Regions from separate parts of the Paenibacillus sp. FSL L8-0708 genome, predicted to be linked through region 3. Evidence: riboswitches for the same ligand, from Rfam matches in the RefSeq annotation. Region 3 holds a riboswitch; each other region holds the start of a gene.

Region 1 (6,988 bases), 4.6 Mb from region 3:
GCTATGGCGAGTATCGTGTACTCTTCCAGCCTGCCTAATCTTCGATAAAAGCGAAATACTGTACTGTCTTATAGAAAAGCCTCCAATTCACGGTATACCATGAATTGGAGGCTTTTTAATTCATAGGAGCTTATTCTTTATTCTCGTCCCCGTTAGCTTTCTTATCCTTTATTGAGGTTGTCACCTTTGGCTCTGCTGGTCCAGGGAGTACCGCCTTGTTCAGTTCCCGATTTTCCTGCCGTATCCGCTGGGTCTGCTGCTCCCGTCGTGCACGGATATTTTTGCGGGCAAACCAAACGATGACTAAAATAATGCCCGCACCGATTAGAATCGGCAATGCACCTGCAAGAATTACAAAAATCCACTGAAACATAACAGATAGTGCGTTCAGGCTTCCTTTTAAAGCATCCGATGCCCGTTCTAGCAATGGACCTTGCTCTGCCTTTTCCTTCACGGCTAAGCTCTCATCCGTCTGGTACACTCTAAGCTCTACCGTTGAAAAAGATACGTTCTGATCTATATATCGCATTCTGCCTTTGATCTGCTCAATCGTTTCTTGAATCGAACCAAGCTCGTTTGCAAAGGCGACCAGATCACTTGATTTCGTTGCTTTTTTCATAAACTCTGTGTATTGAGCTTCCATTAACTGCTTTGCCTTTAGACGCGACTCCAGATCAACATACTCCTCCGAGACATCCTGACCTTGAATACTGCGCTGTAGCGATTCGTGTTTTACTTTTTCCAAATTATTCAGAAAAGGAGAGAACCCGGAGGCAGGCACCTTAAGGATAAACGTCCCTCCTTGCTCATATTGCGACATGTTTTCGTTAAACTCTATAATATATCCTTTAGCCATCGTTACCATGTTGCGGATTTCAGTCTGAGCTTTACCGTAATCTTCTACTTCCATAGTCAGATTGGCATGATAGATTAGCTTCTTGTTCAATCCTTCCACGACATCACTGCCCGTGAATCCCGCGTTCCCTTGATCCGTGTTCTCTGATGTCAAACCTTTTTCAACTGGAGCTTCGTTGCCTCCCGCTGCTGTCTCAGCTTCTGCTGAGGTGCTCTTATCCGCTAATGCAGCTTTCGAAGATTGCTCAGTGGTTGCTGCAGCAGAATTACTCGTATTTCCGCCGTCACCAGCTAATTTGTCTGCCGCCGAATTGTTATCACCCGAGCCACAACCTGCCAATACCACCGCAAGAATTAATAAACATAAGTAATGCAGACCCCATTTGCGCATTCTCATTCCTCCAAAAGTGTAGTGGTTATCCCTAGCATTGTAACGTTACGGAATGTCATGTTCTGTACAGATCTCTTCCGTCTCTCATTTCTATAACGCCCCAAAACTTGGAAGGTTGCACTGGAATATGGAATTTCGGTAAATTTCTTTTGGTTTTTCTTGTTGAATACACAAAAAGCCGCATTTCTGCGGCTCTTATTGGACATATTTTTGATGTGGGAGGGTGACCCGAAAGTTAAAAAACTCATTTGCTTACAAACTCATTATTTGGTACAATTACCACGTCTAACCTAGTAAAAAAAGCCAAATACCCTCTATTCATAATGAATGAGGGCGTGACACGGCTTTGTTGAGACAAGCTCCACCTTGCTGAACAGAGCCGTTCATTGAATGATACTATCAATTACTAAAAGGGGAGGTGAACCCTCATGGCAAAAGACGTAGTTTGTGAAGTTAACTCCTGCACCCACTGGGCAGAAGAGAACAAATGCAGCGCTGAATCGATCTTCGTAGCTTTCCACAGCTCCCAAGAACCAAAACGCGCAGAAGAAACAGATTGCAAAACTTTCGAAAGTAAATAAGTAAATGCCTGAAGGGACCCTCCACGGTTCCTTCTTTTTCTTTTTCATTCTAACAAGATTGAGAATTATTATCAAGTAGCTGATTATAAAAAAATAAGTGAACTAAAAAGCCAGGGTAAATTACCCTGGCTCTAATTTATTTATGTCTATTTTGATGCAATAACCCCTGACTTTTCCCTCGCAATAGCAGCAGCTCTTACCATGTTACGTAGTGCATCCTCTGTCTCCTGCCAGCCACGTGTTTTCAGACCGCAATCCGGATTAATCCAGAATTGTTCAGGGTCCAGCACCCGCAGCGCACGATCGATATTCGCCGTCATTTCTTCTACAGCCGGAACCCGCGGACTATGGATGTCATACACTCCAAGACCGATTCCTTTATCATAGGCCTGCTCCTCAAAGCTGATAATCAGCTCCCCATGGCTACGTGAAGTCTCAATGGAGATTACATCAGCATCCATAGCCGATATGGAATCGATCATGTCATTGAATTCGCTATAGCACATATGCGTATGAATTTGTGTCGTAGCCTTCACATGGTTCGTAGCAACGCGGAACGACTTCACTGCCCAGTTCAGGTAATGCTCACGGTCTTCTGCCTTAAGTGGAAGTCCTTCACGTATAGCCGGCTCATCCACTTGAATCATTTCGATGCCTGCATCTTCCAACGCTTTTACTTCATGGCGAAGGGCAAGAGCAATTTGATTGGCTACCTCTTCCCGGCTGAGATCATCACGTACAAATGACCAATTGAGGATAGTTACAGGACCCGTCAACATTCCTTTAACCGGAAGCTTCGTCAACGATTGTGCATAGACACTTTCTTTAACAGTCATAGGCTGTATAAATGCAACATCCGCGTAGATCACCGGTGGCTTAACGCAACGGGAACCGTAGGATTGAACCCAGCCATTACTAGTAAACAAGTATCCGTCCAGCTTTTCTCCGAAAAACTCCACCATATCTGTACGCTCGAACTCACCGTGGACCAGAACATCCAAACCTAGCTTTTCTTGGAAGGTAATTGCATCCGCGATCTGCTCACGAACAAATCCATCATAACGCTCCTGATTCCAGACCCCTTTACGCCATTTCAATCTCGCCTGACGCACTTCTACTGTCTGCGGGAAGCTACCAATTGTAGTGGTTGGCAGAAGTGGAAGCTGCCATTTCTCTTGCTGCACCTTTAAGCGTTCAGCAAAAGGCAAACTGCGTTGGTCAGGCAAAGCTGCAAGTGCAAGCACTTGCTCCGCCACATCCTTACGGCCACGCTCAGGTAGTGCACGGAATGCTGCAATAGCTTCACGACTAGCGGCCAGCGCTGCTTTAGAAGCTTCTCCTTTATCTGCGAGGGCTGCTCCGAGCAGACTAAGCTCTGCAAGCTTCTCATCGGCAAAAGCTAACGCATTCTTAACAGTCGCCTTCAGCTTCACCTCACCTTGAACGGTGACTGGGACATGCAGCAGACTGCAAGAAGGCTGAAGAATAAGACGATCAAGCGGCACATGAACGCTGAGCTTTTCTACCAGTTGCAGCTTAGCGTCTAAATCGGAACGCCAGATGTTCCGTCCATCAATAATTCCGGCACCCAGCCATTTGTCCTTCGGCCAACCAAGACGTTCGATAGAAGCCAGATTCGCTCCACCATCGTGCACAAAGTCAAGACCCAAGCCTTGAACAGGCAACTCTAGAAGTGCCTCCAACGGTTCAGCAGCTTCGAAATACGTCTGTAAAATAATATTCAAGCCCGGCACGGAGCCGGCAATTTCTGTGTATATCGAGTTAAGCAGTGTTAATTCTTCTTTACTTATGCCTGTAACAATCGCTGGCTCATCGATTTGTACCCAGCTTACCCCTTCTTGCTTCAGTTCCTGTAGCAGTTGAACATAGACTGGAACAAAACGTGCAGCAATCTTGGCGATATCTGCCGCTGCGTAACCTTTGGACAGCTTAAGGAAGGTATACAGACCTAAAAGTACCGGTTTACCTTCAATCCCTGCCTGCGATTTAGCAAAACGATAAGCCGCTAGAGGTTTATTTTCAGTCAGGCGTGGTGTTTGTGTGCCGATCTCTGGAACGATATAGTGATAGTTCGTATTGAACCATTTGGTCATCTCACAGGCAGTAGCTTCAGCATTACCACGGGCCATTGCAAAATAAAGATCAAGCCCGATGTCGCCGCCATCATACGTGTACCGTGGAGGTACAATTCCAAACATAACAGCCGTATCCAACACATGGTCATAAAAAGTAAAATCATTCACCGGAATAAGCTCAATTCCTGCCTCTTGCTGGGTCTTCAAATGCTGCAGCTGAATTGCTGCCATTTCGGAGCGGAATTGCTCTTCATTTATTTTCCCCTGCCAGTAGGCTTCCAGTGTCTTTTTCCACTCGCGGTTCTTTCCGATTCTCGGATATCCAAGATTACTTACTTTTACTTTATTCGTCATCTCGATACACTCCCTCTTCCATCTCTTATTTCAAACTCCAAAGCTACTTGCTTTCCTATAAAAAAGAGCGCCCTTCCCTAAAAAAGTCAAAGGGAAAGACGCCCATGATATACCCATGGTTAACGTCTAACACCTCCCTATCTTCCGTAGGTGAAGCAGTGCTGTTGAAACAGGCAGGTCTCCTGGCTAGCGGCGTCAACATCTTGAGCAGTCTTCCCAGCAGTAGTAAATTGCCAGTGACCTCTGTTGCTCGAGATTCTTCCGTTACAGTGGCGGGACCGCATCGGCTTCGAACCGAATTTCCCTATTAAGCCTACCGAATTACTATTTTCCGGTCAGCACCTGTCTCCGATATCATTCATCATTTGAGTGTCTTAATCTGATGTCATCATACGTGAAAGCCCCAGCAATCTGCAATAGATTACTGGGGCTTCTGTTATATCGATTCCTTATAACGGACTTAGAAAAATACGAAATATACTACAGCAGCAAGAATTATACGGTATATAGCAAACGGTAAGAGCTTGATACGATTGATCAGTTTTAAGAAGAAACGCATCGATAACAGCGCAAATAGGAAGGCACTAATAAAGCCTGCAATAAAAAACGGCAACGCGTCCATGGTGAAATATTGCCAGTTTTTCATCAGTGACAACAGACTGGCACCTGCCATGATGGGTACTGCCATAATAAACGTAAAATCAGCAGCGGCACGATGGCTCATCCCGAGGAGTACGCCACCAGAAATCGTCGAGCCCGAGCGTGAAAATCCAGGCCATAACGAAAAACACTGTACAAGACCTACACCAAGTGCCTGTTTGTATGTAATCTGATCTACACTCTCAGTTCTGATCTTCTTCGGCCCAAACAGATCGGCAATAATCATTAATATAGCCCCAATCACTAGACCAATTAACACTGTTGAGGTAGAGAATAAATGCTCATCAATATAATCATTAAACAGAACACCTAACACACCTGCAGGCACTAACCCTACCAGAACCTGAGTCAGCTTGAGGTGCCCGCCCTGCTCCAACTGCGGTAGCTCCTCTGTTACAGGATCCAACTGCTTACGGCTGAAACGCTTTAAACCCAACAGATCAATGAACCGATTTCTAAAAATCACAACAACCGCTAATATTGAACCCAGTTGAATAACTACTTTGAAGGTATTTGCCGTATATTGTCCAAATAACTCCTGTGATTTCAGCCACATATCATCAACAATAATCATATGACCCGTGGAGGATACTGGAGCAAATTCGGTTAAACCTTCAACAAGCCCCAAAATAATGGCTTTAATAATCGTTAATAGCTCCATGTGTTTCCCTCCTTTTTAATAGTCATTTCTATTATCAGTCCATTACCCGCTTAGCCCTCAGTGTTCATTCTCCGGCTGCGTTTGCGGAAGTACAGAAACCCAAGAATAACTAATCCGCCAGCAATTAGTACATAGACTACATTGGAGTACACATCCATGTACATGGCAATGTCTTCCCAGGATTCGCCCAATGCCGCGCCAATAAGCACAAGCAGCAAATTCCATCCCAATGTGCCAATCGTTGTGAAGATCATAAATACTCCAAATTTCATGCCCGACATTCCCGCCGGAATCGAAATCAGACTGCGGACCAGCGGAACCATCCGACAAAACAATACAGTCCAATAGCCATATTTATCAAACCAGGCGTCAGCCTTGTGGATATCTTTTTTACTGACCCTAATTAGGCTACCCCAGCGTTCAACCAGTTTCTCTAACCGGCTCACATCCAATAATCGGCCAATATAATAGAGAATTACTGCACCCAGTAGTGATCCAGCCGTGGCAGCAATGATTACACCAGGAATCGTTAAGCTCGTCGTAGTGGTCATAAATCCTCCAAAGGGCAGGATCACTTCTGAAGGAATTGGTGGAAATATATTTTCAAAGGCCAGCATCAGAAAAATACCGAAGTAACCAAACTGCTCCATAAAATCTGTAATCCATGCTTGCATCTTGTTACCCCCATTTCTCATATCAAGTTCTTCTTCAGGTTGCGTAAATAGCGGCTGCGAATAAAAAAGAAGTATAGTCCTTGAGCAGCCAAATATCCGAGTAACACCGCGCCTGTCTCCGTTGCGATAGATAAGTAGAACAACCGTTGAAGCGCAATAAAGGCAAACACACTGTGTAAAATAGCTATTCCGACCGGCACAAAAAACAACAAAGACAGCTGAATCGTAACTATTCGATTGAGTTCTTTATCCGTAAGCCCCATCTTGGACAAAGTGGAATATTGATTGCGATCATGATCAAGATCGGTATATAACCGGAAGTAAAGAAAGCTGCCTGCCGCGATAAAAAAGACAGTACCCACCAGCAAGGAAGCAAAAAGCATTGTGTTATACAATGTTTTCTGAAGCTCAAACAGCGTGCCGCTGATCACAATCGCATACGGAGAATCACTTTCATAGGACTGTTTGCCTTTATGGGCAAGATCAGCAGCAATACCTACCGTCTGTGGAAAATCCTCTACATAAAAACCTGTATAAAGATCCGTCTGCACGGGATCAATAGCGCTGTAGAGCTCATCACTGATCACGACACCACTAAAATCCCCGCCATCTCTACCATCCAGCTCCGGCAATAAATATTCGGCGATGGGAACTTGCTCGGTATAACCTATTTCTTTAATGGCAAGTCCGTGCTGCAAGGAATAGACCGCTTTTAC
Region 2 (6,988 bases), 170 kb from region 3:
GTGATGGGGTAAGCACCACAGCATCTACAACCTGTGTATTTTCTCCTGCATAATAGACAAGCACACGATCGGATTCCTGTAGTTCGAACGCATCCATACCCACACTTGGATATATCCACTCCCCGCCGCGTGATACCACGAAGCTCCACCATCCGTCGTAAGTACCTTGCGAAACTCCATGGATACCTGATACAAAGTTGCCATAAGACGATTTGGTGATATCTACTTTAAAATCATCGGTAGACCCTAGTTGTTGCAACGCTTCAAGGGCATTGGAGGCTTTCAAAGTCCCCTCACTAATCAACCCTTCCGGGCCTTCAACGGTTAGCGAAGCTGTTACATTCTTAGAAATCACTTTTAGAGCTTTTGTATATTTAGCAATCGTTGGGGCTTTGCCTTCACGGTAGCCAGTTACAGTCAGTGTATAGTCACCTGCGGGCATATTTCCTGAGAATACGGCCTCACCTTTAGCATTCGTCGTTACCGTCTGAGCTCCAATTTGGACCTGAACACCCGCAGCTTTTGCAGTTACAGGAGAGGAAGTGTTCGTAGCAGCGTCCCATTTCCACGTCTTACTAGTTACAGTGACGGTAAAGGAATCGCCCTCTTTAAGATTTGCTTTGGAAAGCGTAACGGAATCCACAAGCTTAGTGTCATCTCCGGCATAATAAACCAGTACCTGATCTGAATCTTTAAGTACAAAATCACTCATGCCTACATCGGGATTAATCCATTTTCCGTCACGTGATACAACATACATCCATCCGTCATAACCACCAAAGCTTCCAGCAGCAATACTTCCGATGCCAGTCACATAACTGCCCGAAGGATTTGTGATCGGCAAGTTCGTTTGAAGCGCCAGCTTCTCTAACGCTCCAAGTGCGTTGCCAGCATAGGCGTACCCTTGTGCCAACGTGGCCTGTGGTCCCTCAATCGTTACTGGAGCGTAGATGAGTGAGCTCTGAATGGAGGATTTGGAAAAATCGTATAGCTTACTGTTGCTTCCTTTATATAGCAAATTATAGGCAACCAGCGCCTGAAGACCTTGCTCTGTCGCCAGAATATTACTGCTTCCACCACGGCTATGGGTGAAGCTACCATCAGCTAGACGATAGCTAAGCAGGTTCTCCATTAGATCCACTTTGTTTTTGGTGTATTCTAATCCACTAGGATCAACTCCGAAGGAGGTGAGTCCAAGGATTGCTTGTGCGCTACTTTCAGCACTGTCACCGTAACCCCCATGGCTATCTTGAGCTGTAGATAACCAAGCTACGGCTTGTAGCCCTGCTAAGTAGGCTTCGGGATTATTTTTATGTGCCGCCAGAGCCGTCAAGGTTATCGCTGTCATATCAGGCTCACTTGCACCTGAGGTTAGTGCAAAGCCCCCATCCGGATTCTGTTTGGAGAGAATCTCCGTAAGGAGCTTATCCGCCGTCCATTTCGCGTCACTTGGGATATTATATTTACCAGAATCCAGCGCAAGTAAAGCATATACCGGATTATTAAGCGTCTGTTCACTGAGCTTGCTATTATTATAAATTTTCTCAATCAGATTATAGCCAGGAGTCGTTCCGTTACCAGCAAAGCTAGTAGGATCTGCACCAATCGCTCTCACTGCGAGCACGATTCGAGCATAATCGGTTACATTGGTGAAATCGCCAGCTGCATCCTTTACTTTTTTCTCAAGCTCTGAAAGGTAACTAGCCGGCAGCTTGTACCCTGCTTGCGCTAATCCAATGGCTTGCCAATCCGATTGCACGCCACCTTTCAAGAGATATTCTGCAGCCGCATAAGTCGCATCCGCAACATTAATCCGCTCCGCGGCAGTTGCCTCCAGACCGGCGCCAGCGCCCGCTTCTGCAAATATTTGTCCCGCCGGAGCAAGAGATGTTCCTAGAATTGAAATGACCATGAATAAGGCCAGCCCAAGTGCTACAAACTTGGAAGACATGATTTTCTTCATTGTTTAACCTCTTTCTGTATAAGAATGGGTACTGCCGGGAATAAGACGCATAACATAAAGACCGCCCCTTTGGAGGGCGGTCAGGGAAGATTACAAATTGAGGCTGCGGCGCTTGCTTCCTGCCAACAGTCCATCTGTATATGTTCCACATTCTTACCCCACGAAGAATAGAAACGCTCACGAAAAAGGCAGGTCTCCTGGCTAATGCTTCATCGCTGTTCTTCACCTTCCCACCCTACCTTCGGGGCAGTGGCTTATAGAAGAAACGCTCCGCACATACAGTGGCGGGACCGCGCCGGACTCTTGCACCGGACTTCCCTTTTAAGCAGACGACTAGATTGATTTAGTCTGCACCTTTTCCAGTATGTAGTATCTTATTTTGACATCCATAATCATATCTATTAATACATAGCATGTCTATAGAAAAGCTTAGTATGGGCAGCAAAAAAATGAACAGCAATACGCCACCTTCCGGTAGTTATTGCTGTTCAGAAAGCTTGTTATTCGACTGTTCCATCCGGACTTGCAGTCCGGGAGGGTTCAGCACTTGAATCAGAAGCTGGTGGAATATTAGGATCGGGATCTACGATCAATGTAAATCTTCCGGCTTTGATCATACTTTTCTCTAGAATTGTCGCTCCAGACTCCAATGTAACCTCAACCTGATAGGAAGGTTGTTCACCTTCAGTCACAGCTGTTGCGGAAGGTAACCCAGTGCTGTTCTCAGTATCAGAGGAAGGCGTAGGAGACGGAGATGCATCAGCTACAGAATTAGTAGCATCTGCACCTTCTGCTGTTCCTCCAGTAGTGCCAGCGGTATCTGACTCGTCAGCGGTGTTTCCCTCATCCGTCCCATCCGTTGACGGCACTGGACAAGTGCCATTTGTAGCAGCGACCTTAAAGCTTTTATCTATCTCTGTAGACGAAGACATTAAACTAACCTCAGTCGGTTGAAACTGCACACAGTCATCTGCACTTGCGAAGGTGAACACCAATATGCTGCTCCCCTTATCTCCTTCGACGCTCTGATCCTTCAAGTATACTGAAGCCGGAGGCAGCATATTGCCTGCACTCTGAACAGGGGTCGGCTCAGGGCTTGTCCCCGGCAGAGCCGTCTTCGTATCATCCGGACGCAGCATACTGAATACGATAATTGCAATAATCACCAGAATACCCGTAATGGAGCCGGAGATTAAGAGTCGAAATCGGCTGCGGCTGATCCAGCGCGCCAGCGGGGAAGCCAGTTGGGAGCGGGCTTCATTGTACACATTTTGCAGAGCAGGCCGAGCTGCCGCGACATAGTTCTTTCGGAATTCCCGATTCTTGAACGCTTCACGATCACTGCTCAGGAAATACTTCAGAATCGCCTTACGGTAACCCGGTTGCAGCTTTTTATTCGAAACCGTAAATAAAGGATTGCCTTGCGACCAAGCAAAAAACCGATAGATGATTTCTTTGTCGGAACCGGCTTTACGCTTTAACAGCTCCAGAAGCGCATCGTAATCCAGCGGACCCCCTTCACGCTGAGTTGTATAGTAAAAGGCTAGCGGAAGCCGTTCAAAGGGTTCCAGAACACGCGCCTCTTTTAGCAAACGACGACCCAGTAGCTGCACATCGTCTAGTTCCTGCGGAGACAATCCTGTAAAAATCTCCTCATTCGGCTTCTCTTCACCAAACCAGCGGTAAGCGGCACGCAGCGCATTCTCTTTCTGCTTGCTAATCCTATCCAGTGGCGGCTGCCAATCGACAACATTACCATACCGTAAAAAAACTACCTCCAGAAGCTCCTCCTGCGTCATATCAGAAAGCGATAAGCGGTTCAGTAAGAATCTATCTGCTGAAGCAGCAAGATCCTGCATTAGGGAGAGTGCCTTAGGAGCAACTCCTGTTCCTTTGCGGCGATCTTTTTCTGCCTTATCTACAATTTCATGAATTTCCGCCACAGAAGCCACCGGATCATGCTCCAGCTGGAGCTTTTCTAGCAAATAATCCTTCACAGCATTTTGAGCAAAAGACTGCTCTAACGCCACTGGCAGGAACCGCCCCCAATGGAGCACAAAGCTCAGAATATCCGCAGATCTGGACGCCGCAGCTAGTCTTGATTCCATGTAAGGCTCAAGCAGCTGCTTACGGAAATAAGTTTCAGACATCACGCGCTGGAAGTAAGCTGCACTTAACTCATCATTACTCTCAATGATCCCGTAAGCAGCACTCAAGATATCCTTGCGGCCCGCTTCCACACTATGAAGCATCCCATTGATGAAATAATCCACGATTTTGACCCTGTAATTGTGATCCTTAAGTACAAAATACTCTTTAAAGCATTCCATAATCGCCGGATCTGGCACATTTCTTTGCCGAATCAGATCAAATTCCCGGTCAAATCTTTCTAGGAAAATATCATTCAAGCGGATTCTAGAATGAATTGCACCGTCTGGTTTAAGGTAAGAAAGCAAACCACTTAGCACCGCACTCTTGTTTTCCGTATATAAATGCTCGTTCCCTTGCTCAATCTCATAAAATATAGCCAGCTCATTATAGAAAGAAAGGGTTAGCTTGTGCTCAGGACTCTCTCCACGCAGAATCTGATCGGCGAAGCTTACGAAGTCGTTAATATCTCCTGGATTCAGCAGTAACAGCTTCCACACCAAATCAGCATAAGGCTGGCGGGTCTCGCCAAAATCGACATTCCCCATCCGTCCGGAAGCCAAATCAAAGGTATAATCCTTCTCAATACTGCGATCACCGGGACGAAGTGAACCTTTTTCCACAAAGCTAAGATGTATATATTTACGGCTTTGCGGTTCATTCGCATACGTAATCACGCCTAATCTACGGCGGAATTCATACGGCAGCACGCTATACAGAATTTCTGTAAGCTCCACCGCCCGCGCGGACAACTCGGTGATAGGTACGTTTAGAGCCACGTAGATTTTTTTCTTACCTGCTACAGAGAGCATCACCGCTTGCAATAATGCCTTGAATATCCCTTCATCAATCCCTAACAGGCGTAAGCCTGCGATTGGATCAGGGCTGCGGTCTGTGCGAACAACTGGAATAGAGGGCAGCTCCGGCAAGGTTCCACCAAGCTCTCCCGTATAACGCTCTGCAAAATCAGCATGCAGCCAGTCTCCATAGCTCTGCACAATTTCTTCGGAACGTGAAGCAGGAACTACATAGTTATGTGCAAAAAAAGCGCTTCGTTGGCCTGTGAAATCGGCCGCTTGATAACGACTAAGCCCAATAACTGTATCCCCGTTCTCAGCATGAAATAGGTGCAGCGCACCAGGATATGCAGCCTCATCCTTCTCTCCACGTGCGGTTAACTCCGCAGGAGCATCGTAGAGGCAGAAGGGATGAAGGATTTTTTTCACAAAATTATTGTCTAGACTATCTGATTTCGCTACCGTATCGAAGCCTTCTGTGGAACGAAACACTCCGCGACGTTCGCGGGTGTACATCTGTTGGGCGATTGTTGACCCTGAGAAAACATTCACGGGCCGTCGCTCCCCTCAATATACTTCAGCTTATGCAGCAGCCAAATAAAAGGCTCGTCTACACGAATCGGGCTTACTACACCCTCAATCTTTTGATTCACAGGGTTGCTGCCCAACGCAGATACTGCAAAATAACCCGTATTCGCGAAATAAACATCCATTGTATCTTTAAAGGGTCTGTCCACCTTACCAATAAATCTGCGAATTTCCCCGTCGATATTATGAAATTCGTCCATGTTTAATGTTTTGCGGTGAACATAGTTATTGAACACATTGCTGTTGGACTTGATGTAATCGCCATCCTCATCCTTCAGTGAATGCAGCATATCACTTTTGGCAAGCACAACCGCTGTTGGAATGTCTGTTTTGCTCTTTTCCTGATAGGCAATAAAATCACCGAACATCGTCAGCACCACATCGCGCGGCTCGTCATATTGTGAGACCCATTCTCCCGGGCGGTCACCGATGTTAATATGAATCTTTTCACGGATAGATCGGATTTGCAGCGGATCGACCATAAACAAAATACCCGCAGAGTTCTTGATATGCTGACCATGAAGTCCAAGATAATCCTGATCCACCATACCCTCACCTGCTACATCAAAGAATACAAGTGTCAGTGGCGGTTTATTTTCATCCTTAAAGACAAATTGAAAGATAAAAGGCTCCTGCATTTTTTCCTTCTGTGTAGAAGCCAACAGATCTCCACGCTCAAAAAGCGGTTCCTCATACAATGTACGGAACTTACGGCTAATCTCTGCATTAAGCGGCATACAAGCGGCATCAAAATGACCTGCTGTAGTATGCTGCAATGTGTGGATCAGCGAGGTCATATACACCGATTTCCCGACTTGGGATGCCCCGATAATCGAGATGATGTTACTTGGCACCTTCCCGGCAGTCACCGGCAGCTCATTATGGCAGGACGGGCAAAGCCGTCTGCGCGTAAGCACACCGTAACGATCCGTAAGCCCAGTTAACACATGATCCGTGTAATGATGATATTCTTCCGGAATATCCGCCGGGTTGATAATCGCTTCTATGTCATCTACCGTATCAAGCCCAAAGCGCTCACGGTATTTGTTCAAGGCGTCATCCTCACCCAATGCGTAATTTTCATCGTCCTCCCGGCTGTGCATAGCCCGAAAGACGACATCCTCCGGAGAGAACTTGGTGAAGCAATACGGGCACACTATATCGTAAAAAAGCGGCCGCGGCTCCGGCTGATTCTTTTTCATAAAACGGCTAAAAAAAGACATCTACTCATCCTCCCAAAAGTTGTATCTACGTACTTGCTATGAACGCACTGCTCATTACCCGCTTGTACGCGTAGACCCAGTCTCACTCCGGTACCAATTCGTAATAAAGCCCATATTTCTTGCCATCGGTGAAAAAGATGCGTACAAAATCATCCTTACCGATTTCAATCGGCGGAAGTACATTGCGTCCAGGAGCGAAATCCTGGACGAAGGGAAAGAGAATACCATCCTCTTTCCCTGCAGGATGCCCTCCACGTTTCTTGACATAA
Region 3 (6,988 bases):
CTCTAGTCCCACCTTAAATAATAAGCAAGGGTATACACGCTACCCTTGCTTATCTCTCTAAATAAAATTCTATTTGACGTCAGTCATATCATAAAGACGTGTCTGGCCATTAACGAGCCGATCATAGGAAACCAGTGCATACATCGCCTGATCCGTAGCCATAAGATCTACTTCTCCTGGTTGCGCGCCTCCATTGCCTACTCCACCCTGCTTCACGTGATAAAAGCCACCTTCAGGTGCAGCAAAACTAAGCAATGCGTCTACTGCGGAATGTCCATTTTTAATAAATCTGGAATCCTTATGCGGGTCAATACCAAGGCCAGTTAAAGCTACAATCACCTGAGCGATGCTTTCGGAATTTGTAGATTCCCAGCTTGCAAAACCACCGTCTGCAGTCTGTGTTTTGGATAACCAGGCAATCCCCCGGTCCACAGCAGCTGTTACTTTGGCGTTGGTTTTGTAATAAGGCGTTAAGCCTTGAATGACCATCCCCGTGATATCTGGATCAGCCGCTGTAGCATTACTGCCTAGTGCCCATCCACCGCCGCTGATCTCTCTGCCCAAAATATAATCAATGAGCAGCTCTCTAGTCGTCTGCGTCTTTACACCCTTAACCACTGGAATGTCGTAATGATTACTGTCCAGTGCAATGAGAGCAAACACAGGTCCATTAATACCTTGCTTAATTACAGTATCAAAATCCGCGAGCGGTTCCAGTAGGTTATAACCCGCCACTTTATCAATATTTTTGTTGATTGAAGTTAATGCCAAAATAACTCTATCATATTCCGTATATTTTACGCTATGCAGCTTCCCAGCTTTTTCTTTAAGAGTTGTTTCTACATTCGCGTAGTACTTAGTGTAATAACTATCTGGAACCTTCACGCCTGAACGTGCCAGCCCGAACACTGTCCAGTCCCCGCCAACCGAGGAGATAACCGGGTTTGTTACTGTTTTTTGCAAAAAGGCAGCTGTGTTCTGAATATAAGAACTAACTGCTTTATTCTGAATAGTCGGACTAACCACTTTGTTCCCACTCTTATAATCATGGGTTCTAGTAGCTACAACAGCCGCCATTTCTCTAGTTACAAGCTCTTTAGGTTTAAATTGATTATCATCACCTAACATCAAACCAGTCGCAACAACGGTCTCTACATCTGCTTTGGCCCATGCCGATACGGTGTTGATATCTTTAATCGCTGTTCCTGGCTTCGTCGCCGGGATGGCCAATGCTCTGACGATAATTGCTGCCATCTGCTCACGAGTAATCTTGTCATTTGGCTTAAATTCATTATTAAAGCCTGTGATTAGACCTGCCTTATGCGCAGCATTCACATATGGATAGAACCAATCGCCTAGAGCGACATCCTTATAGGTAATACCTTTATCACTCTTAATATCAAATTCAAATGCAGAAACGAGAATCTTAGTGAACTCCGCTCTTGTGATATAAGCTTTCGGATTCACCTGACCATTATTACCTTGGATATATCCTTTTACTGTAGCTGTTTCAATCGCTGAATAGGCCCAGGAAGAGATCTTATCAGCATCTGTATACAGTTGTTTAATATCATTCGTGTTCTGGGTAGGATCCTTAGGAGTCACTGTTGGAGAAGGACTCACATTTGGATCAACGCCGGCTTCCGGATTAGCTCCCCCACCAGGAGCAGGAGTAGCACCAGGCTTAGGCGTTGGGGTTGGAGTAGGGCTTGTAGTTGGTATCGGTGCATTTAGATCCACACCCAAATTCGTAGTATAACGCCACTGAATTCTGTCCCCGGAACTTAGGTCATATGAAGATGCTCCATAATTAGGATATTTCCCATTCACATTATACATCCATCCACTGCCGCTGCCATGGTCAAATTCCCCATCACCAGCTATGGATTCAACATATACACTTCCAAAGTCACTGTTCCAGGAATCTCTATAGTCGATACCGCGGCTATCCAGCACTCTTTTTAGTACAGACCACACTGTGTCACCAGATTGTAGCTCTACCTGTACAGATGGAACAACATATCCCTTATTAATCGTAAGCTTATCCACGGACAGGATTACATATGGTTTCGATGGAGTGGTTCCGCCACCATTGTTGCCGCCATTTCCTTCACCATTTCCGCTACCATTACCGTTACCACCGTCGCCACCAGGTGTTTGTACTGCACTGGAAGCATACGCAATGTAGTCAGTGAAGTGATTGGTTTTTACAATTAAGTCATTTCCACTATCATAGGCATACTCAGACTTACCGCTTGCAAAACCTAAGTCATCACTTGCAAATTTTTGAATGGCATGAGGGGTGCCATTTTGAATATAAGCAGCTTCTTTTCCTTTAAGGTCCTTAAAGGTTAACGTAATAAATTGACTAAATTCTACTCTTGCACTACCACCCATGGAAAATGCTTGAAGAATGTTATCAAGCTTCTTGTCCCCAGGAATAATCTGATTCACACTATCTTTTAGTGCAGATTCTGCACCGGTTAAAGCTGAAATCAGTTCAATCGCAGAGGCATCCCCACTTGTAACTTTTGCACCCTTAGGAATGACTACAGATACGTTACCTTTTATGGCCTCTATCTGAGGAAGGACGCTATTACTTGGTAAATTGACACTAACCTTTGATTGATTTTCTTCTGAAATAGCTACTGTGATTTCTTTGTTGCTATCTCCAGCGCTGATCGGAACGATATAATCATTAGCGTCATTTGGGATTTCAACTTTCGGGTTCTCCCCAGAAGGTAACGGAAGTTCTTTCGGACCCTCTGGTTGCCCAGGCCCCGGTTCTTCTGGTTGTTCCAGTTTCACATCATTCATATCAAAGAGACGGTTGCTATGATTGAGCAGACGATCATAGGACACAAGTGCATACGTACCTTGGTCCGTTGCCATATTGTCTACTTTGCCTGTGAGGATATGCTTAAATCCACCCTCAGGTGCAGCAAAGCTAAGTAATGCATCAATAAGCGAATTTCCACTTTTAACAAATCTAGCGTCAGTGTGCGGATCTACACCTACACCAGTTAAGGCTACAATTACCTGCGAGATACTCTCGCTGCTAGTGCTTCCCCAGCTTGTAAATCCGCCTTGATTGTTTTGGTTATCGGACAGCCATTGGATGGCCCGATCCACGGCAGCTTTTACATCATCACGGGTTGCATAATAAGGTGCAAGAGCTTGCATCGCCATCGCAGTCATATCGACATCGGCTTTGGTTACGCCTAATGCCCAGCCACCAGCTTCTGCTGTACCTTTTTTAACCTCTTTATCTAAAATGTACTGAACTAGTTTTTCTCTTGTGGTCTGTTCTGTAACTCCATCAACTACAGGGATCTCATAGTTATGGCTATCTAACGCGATCAGAGCAAAAATCGGACCATTATTGCCTTGCTTTTGGATATATTGATAATCAGCGAGTGCTTTTCTCAGATCATATCCCGCAACATTTGTGATATCTTTTCCGATAGAGGTAAGTCCTAGAATCGCTCTGGAATTCTCTGTGCTTTTATTGGCGTCGAGTTTTCCATCCTCTTTAATGATTGATGCTATTTTCGTAGCTACATTATTGTAATAGAGATCATAATAACCGTTAGGTACTGTATAGTTCGCCCGTGCCAGAGAAAGGATCGACCATTCTCCGCTGCCTGTTCCAAACGTTGGATTCTTTACAGTATTTAAAATATAAGCAAGGTTTTTATCTAACTGTTGTTTGACGGCAACTGTAGTTTCCAGTTTGTAAGTAACCTGATAAGTTACATTTGTTTTGTTTCCAGCTCCGTCAAGAGCCGTTACAGTAATTGCATTACTGCCTGAATTCAGAGTAGCTTTGTACTCCCCATTTGCAGGTGATAAAGTAACTCCATTCAGCTTCACTTCTGGAGTAATGTCACTATATACATTGTCTGTGACAGCTACTTTGAAGCTTATTTCTTTATTGGATACTTCCTGTTTATCTTGTATGCCACTTACTGTAATAACAGGGGGTTCAATGTCTAATGCATTATTAAGACCGACAAGCGCATGATCTACACTTATTTGAGAGCTTGCCATGTTTTCGAGCACGGAATAGGCTTCATAAACTGCCGATTGCACTACTGGTCTGTCCAAAATAGTTTCTTTATTAGGGGCACTATTAATCTCGGCGATTTCCGCAGTTAAAGCATCCTTATTGGCAAGTTGAACTGGGATTTCCCCCCAGCCGCCAAGATCAGAACCATAGCCATAAGTGGTGAACTGAGTTCGAATGATGTCACCGTCTTGAGGCTTATAATCGGTCATCCCAAACGGAGGAAACACATTATTTACTGCATACATCCAACCCGACATGGAGGTGTAGTCAAACTGACTTAACCAATCTGGGTCTGCTTTAGTGCCGACTGTATTCCCATCGGCTGAAATCATATCTAAAATATATTGTGGAATATTGACTTCACTTCTGCCACTATCTTTAACTTCTGATAAATAAAAACCACTATCTATATTTCCTAAATATCTATAATTCCCATCACCTAGCGCACGTGTTATTAAAGATGCGCCATTATCGCCTTCATAAATCGGAACTTTAATAGGTTCGTTAATATACCCTTGGCCTAAGGTGAATTTCTCTACGGATACAGATACATACCCTTTAAGGGTAGAGCTTGCTCCATCTGCTTGAGCCGGGATTACACTTGTAGAGAATGTCGTAATAAATACAGCTACAATAAGTAACCACGCTAAAAACTTATTTTTCTTCATTTTTCCATAACCCTTCCCTTCATACCTATGATAAAAAACAGAATAAACTTTCTCATAACCACAAAAAAACCACTCAACATAAACGTCAAGAGGTTAAGATAGTGAACCACAATAATAGCTGGCAAACACTATTCAAGCACCTCTCTATCGATCGTAGAGTTTGATGGTGTAACAGAAAAAGGCAGATATTCTGGCTCAAGTATCATCACCCTTGCTGCCTTCCCAGTTTCCCAGTGGCATTTTGCAAGGACTCCTCTTTCACAGCGGCGGGACCGCGCGGGATTCACACCCGCTTTCCATTTAACCAATCTATGATTGTACTTCCGCAACATTCATAGTTGGCACCTATTCCTAATTTTAAATTTTCATGCTTCATCATATCTAATATATATGTTTTTGTCATGTTATATTTCTTTTTTGTATAACGGGCAGCTAGAGATAATCCTATTTAATAACCAATTTCTACGAGTAGGGTTATTCAAATAATTTCTTTATCCAACTGTGGGGTAAATTAATTTAAATCACTAATTCTTATATGAATTTACCACAAATTAGTAAGGTACTCGCTAAGTGTATTCTATGTTAGGGTATATTCAGAAAGCGTTTACAAAATAAAACTGGAGGTGTTTGTGTTCATCTAACCACCAAGTACAGCGTCAAAGCCAGGTCCAAGCATCCTAAATTTATCTCACAAAGGAGAATTCAATGACTACGCGAATCCAGAAATCCTTCTTATCATTGACACTTGTCACCGCTCTTCTGCTCTCTCTGTTCTCATCCATGGCCGCAGCTGCAACTAAGGACGAGCAACAAGCTAAGGCAGCGCCAAAGAGTAAGATCCAATCCTATGTAGACGAAATGCAGCCCGGATGGAACCTTGGCAATACTTTAGATGCTACAGGTGAGGATGAAACCTCCTGGGGCAATCCACGTGTGACCCAAGATCTTATTAAAAAGATCGCCGCTCAAGGCTATAAAAGCATTCGGATTCCTGTGACCTGGGATACTCACATGGGTGCGGCACCAGACTATACCCTAGAAAAGGCCTACCTCGACCGCGTGGAAGAAGTTGTCGGCTGGGCACTGGACGCCAAGCTTTATGTCATGATTAATGTCCATCATGATTCCTGGCTATGGGTAAGCCATATGGAAGAAAAACACGATGAAACGCTGGCACGTTATAATGCAGCCTGGACTCAAATTGCCGATCGCTTCAAGGACAAATCCGATAAGCTGATGTTCGAGAGCATAAATGAACCTCGATTCACCGATGGTGGAAGCACAGACGAAGCAAAAATGGAGCAAATGCTTACTGAACTTAATAACTCTTTCTATCAAATCGTGCGCAAATCCGGTGGGAAAAACGACCTCCGCCCACTTGTATTACCTTCATTAGAGTCTTCACCTACGCAAACAAGAATGGATCATCTCTATAAGACGATTACGGCTCTGAACGATCCAAATATTATTGCGACCGTTCACTTCTATGGCTTCTGGCCTTTTAGTGTGAACATTGCCGGCTACACCACGTTTGAAAAAGATACAAAAAACGATATCACTCAAACTTTTGATAACGTTTACAATACATTTGTAGCTAAAGGCATCCCTGTCATCGTCGGTGAATTTGGTTTACTCGGGTTCGATAAAGACACGGGTGTGATTGAACAGGGCGAGAAGCTTAAATTCTTTGAGTATCTGACTTATTATTTGAAAGAAAAGAAAATGACTTCCATGCTCTGGGATAACGGGCAGCATTTCAACCGTAAAACTTATAAGTGGTCTGATCCTGAACTCCACAATGTATTAATGTCTGGTCTGAAGGAGCGTTCCTCCAGCACCGAAAGCGATTTGGTCTACCTAAAAAAAGGTGCACAAATCAAAGATACCAAGGTTAAGCTAAACCTGAACGGCAATAAGCTAACCACCATTAGTGCCAACGGAAAGTATCTGACCAAAGGTAAAGATTACACCTTAAATGGTGAGGAGCTCACCCTCAAAGCCAGCCAACTCAAAAAGCTCACAGCTTCCCAAAAATACGGTGAAAATGCCGTGCTGACTCTGAAATTCAACAAGGGTGTTGCGTGGAGACTTAAGGTCATTGTGTATGATACAGCTAAATTAAGCGATGCAAAAGGCACGACTGAATCCTTTGCCATTCCGACCACCTTTAATGGTAACCAGCTTGCCACAATGGAAGCTGTATATACCGCTGGTGGCAATGCAGGTCCGCAGGACTGGACTCCATTTAAGG

Evidence for each region. Region 3 has a riboswitch for cobalamin ahead of NYE58_RS04325 (S-layer homology domain-containing protein). Riboswitches for the same ligand answer to the same signal wherever they lie in the genome.
Region 1: linked by a shared signal. The riboswitch ahead of metE (5-methyltetrahydropteroyltriglutamate--homocysteine S-methyltransferase) and the one ahead of NYE58_RS04325 (S-layer homology domain-containing protein) in region 3 are both predicted to bind cobalamin.
Region 2: linked by a shared signal. The riboswitch ahead of NYE58_RS05000 (DUF4430 domain-containing protein) and the one ahead of NYE58_RS04325 (S-layer homology domain-containing protein) in region 3 are both predicted to bind cobalamin.

What each region holds. Positions count from the first base shown of each region.
Region 1 is NZ_JBBPBC010000001.1:5,524,727-5,531,714, forward strand. Features, by position in the region: gene msrA (peptide-methionine (S)-S-oxide reductase MsrA) at 1-38, shown strand, start outside; gene NYE58_RS26340 (DUF4349 domain-containing protein) at 131-1,246, opposite strand; gene NYE58_RS26345 (DUF1540 domain-containing protein) at 1,675-1,827, shown strand; gene metE (5-methyltetrahydropteroyltriglutamate--homocysteine S-methyltransferase) at 1,974-4,277, opposite strand; cobalamin riboswitch at 4,433-4,638, opposite strand; gene NYE58_RS26355 (undecaprenyl-diphosphate phosphatase) at 4,738-5,598, opposite strand; gene NYE58_RS26360 (DedA family protein) at 5,649-6,272, opposite strand; gene NYE58_RS26365 (FtsX-like permease family protein) at 6,290-6,988, opposite strand, start outside.
Region 2 is NZ_JBBPBC010000001.1:1,116,344-1,123,331, reverse strand. Features, by position in the region: gene NYE58_RS05000 (DUF4430 domain-containing protein) at 1-1,963, opposite strand, end outside; cobalamin riboswitch at 2,134-2,336, opposite strand; gene NYE58_RS04995 (GAP1-N2 domain-containing protein) at 2,464-5,460, opposite strand; gene NYE58_RS04990 (hypothetical protein) at 5,457-6,719, opposite strand; gene NYE58_RS04985 (beta-mannanase) at 6,802-6,988, opposite strand, start outside.
Region 3 is NZ_JBBPBC010000001.1:950,664-957,651, reverse strand. Features, by position in the region: gene NYE58_RS04325 (S-layer homology domain-containing protein) at 70-4,737, opposite strand; cobalamin riboswitch at 4,901-5,101, opposite strand; gene NYE58_RS04320 (cellulase family glycosylhydrolase) at 5,443-6,988, shown strand, end outside.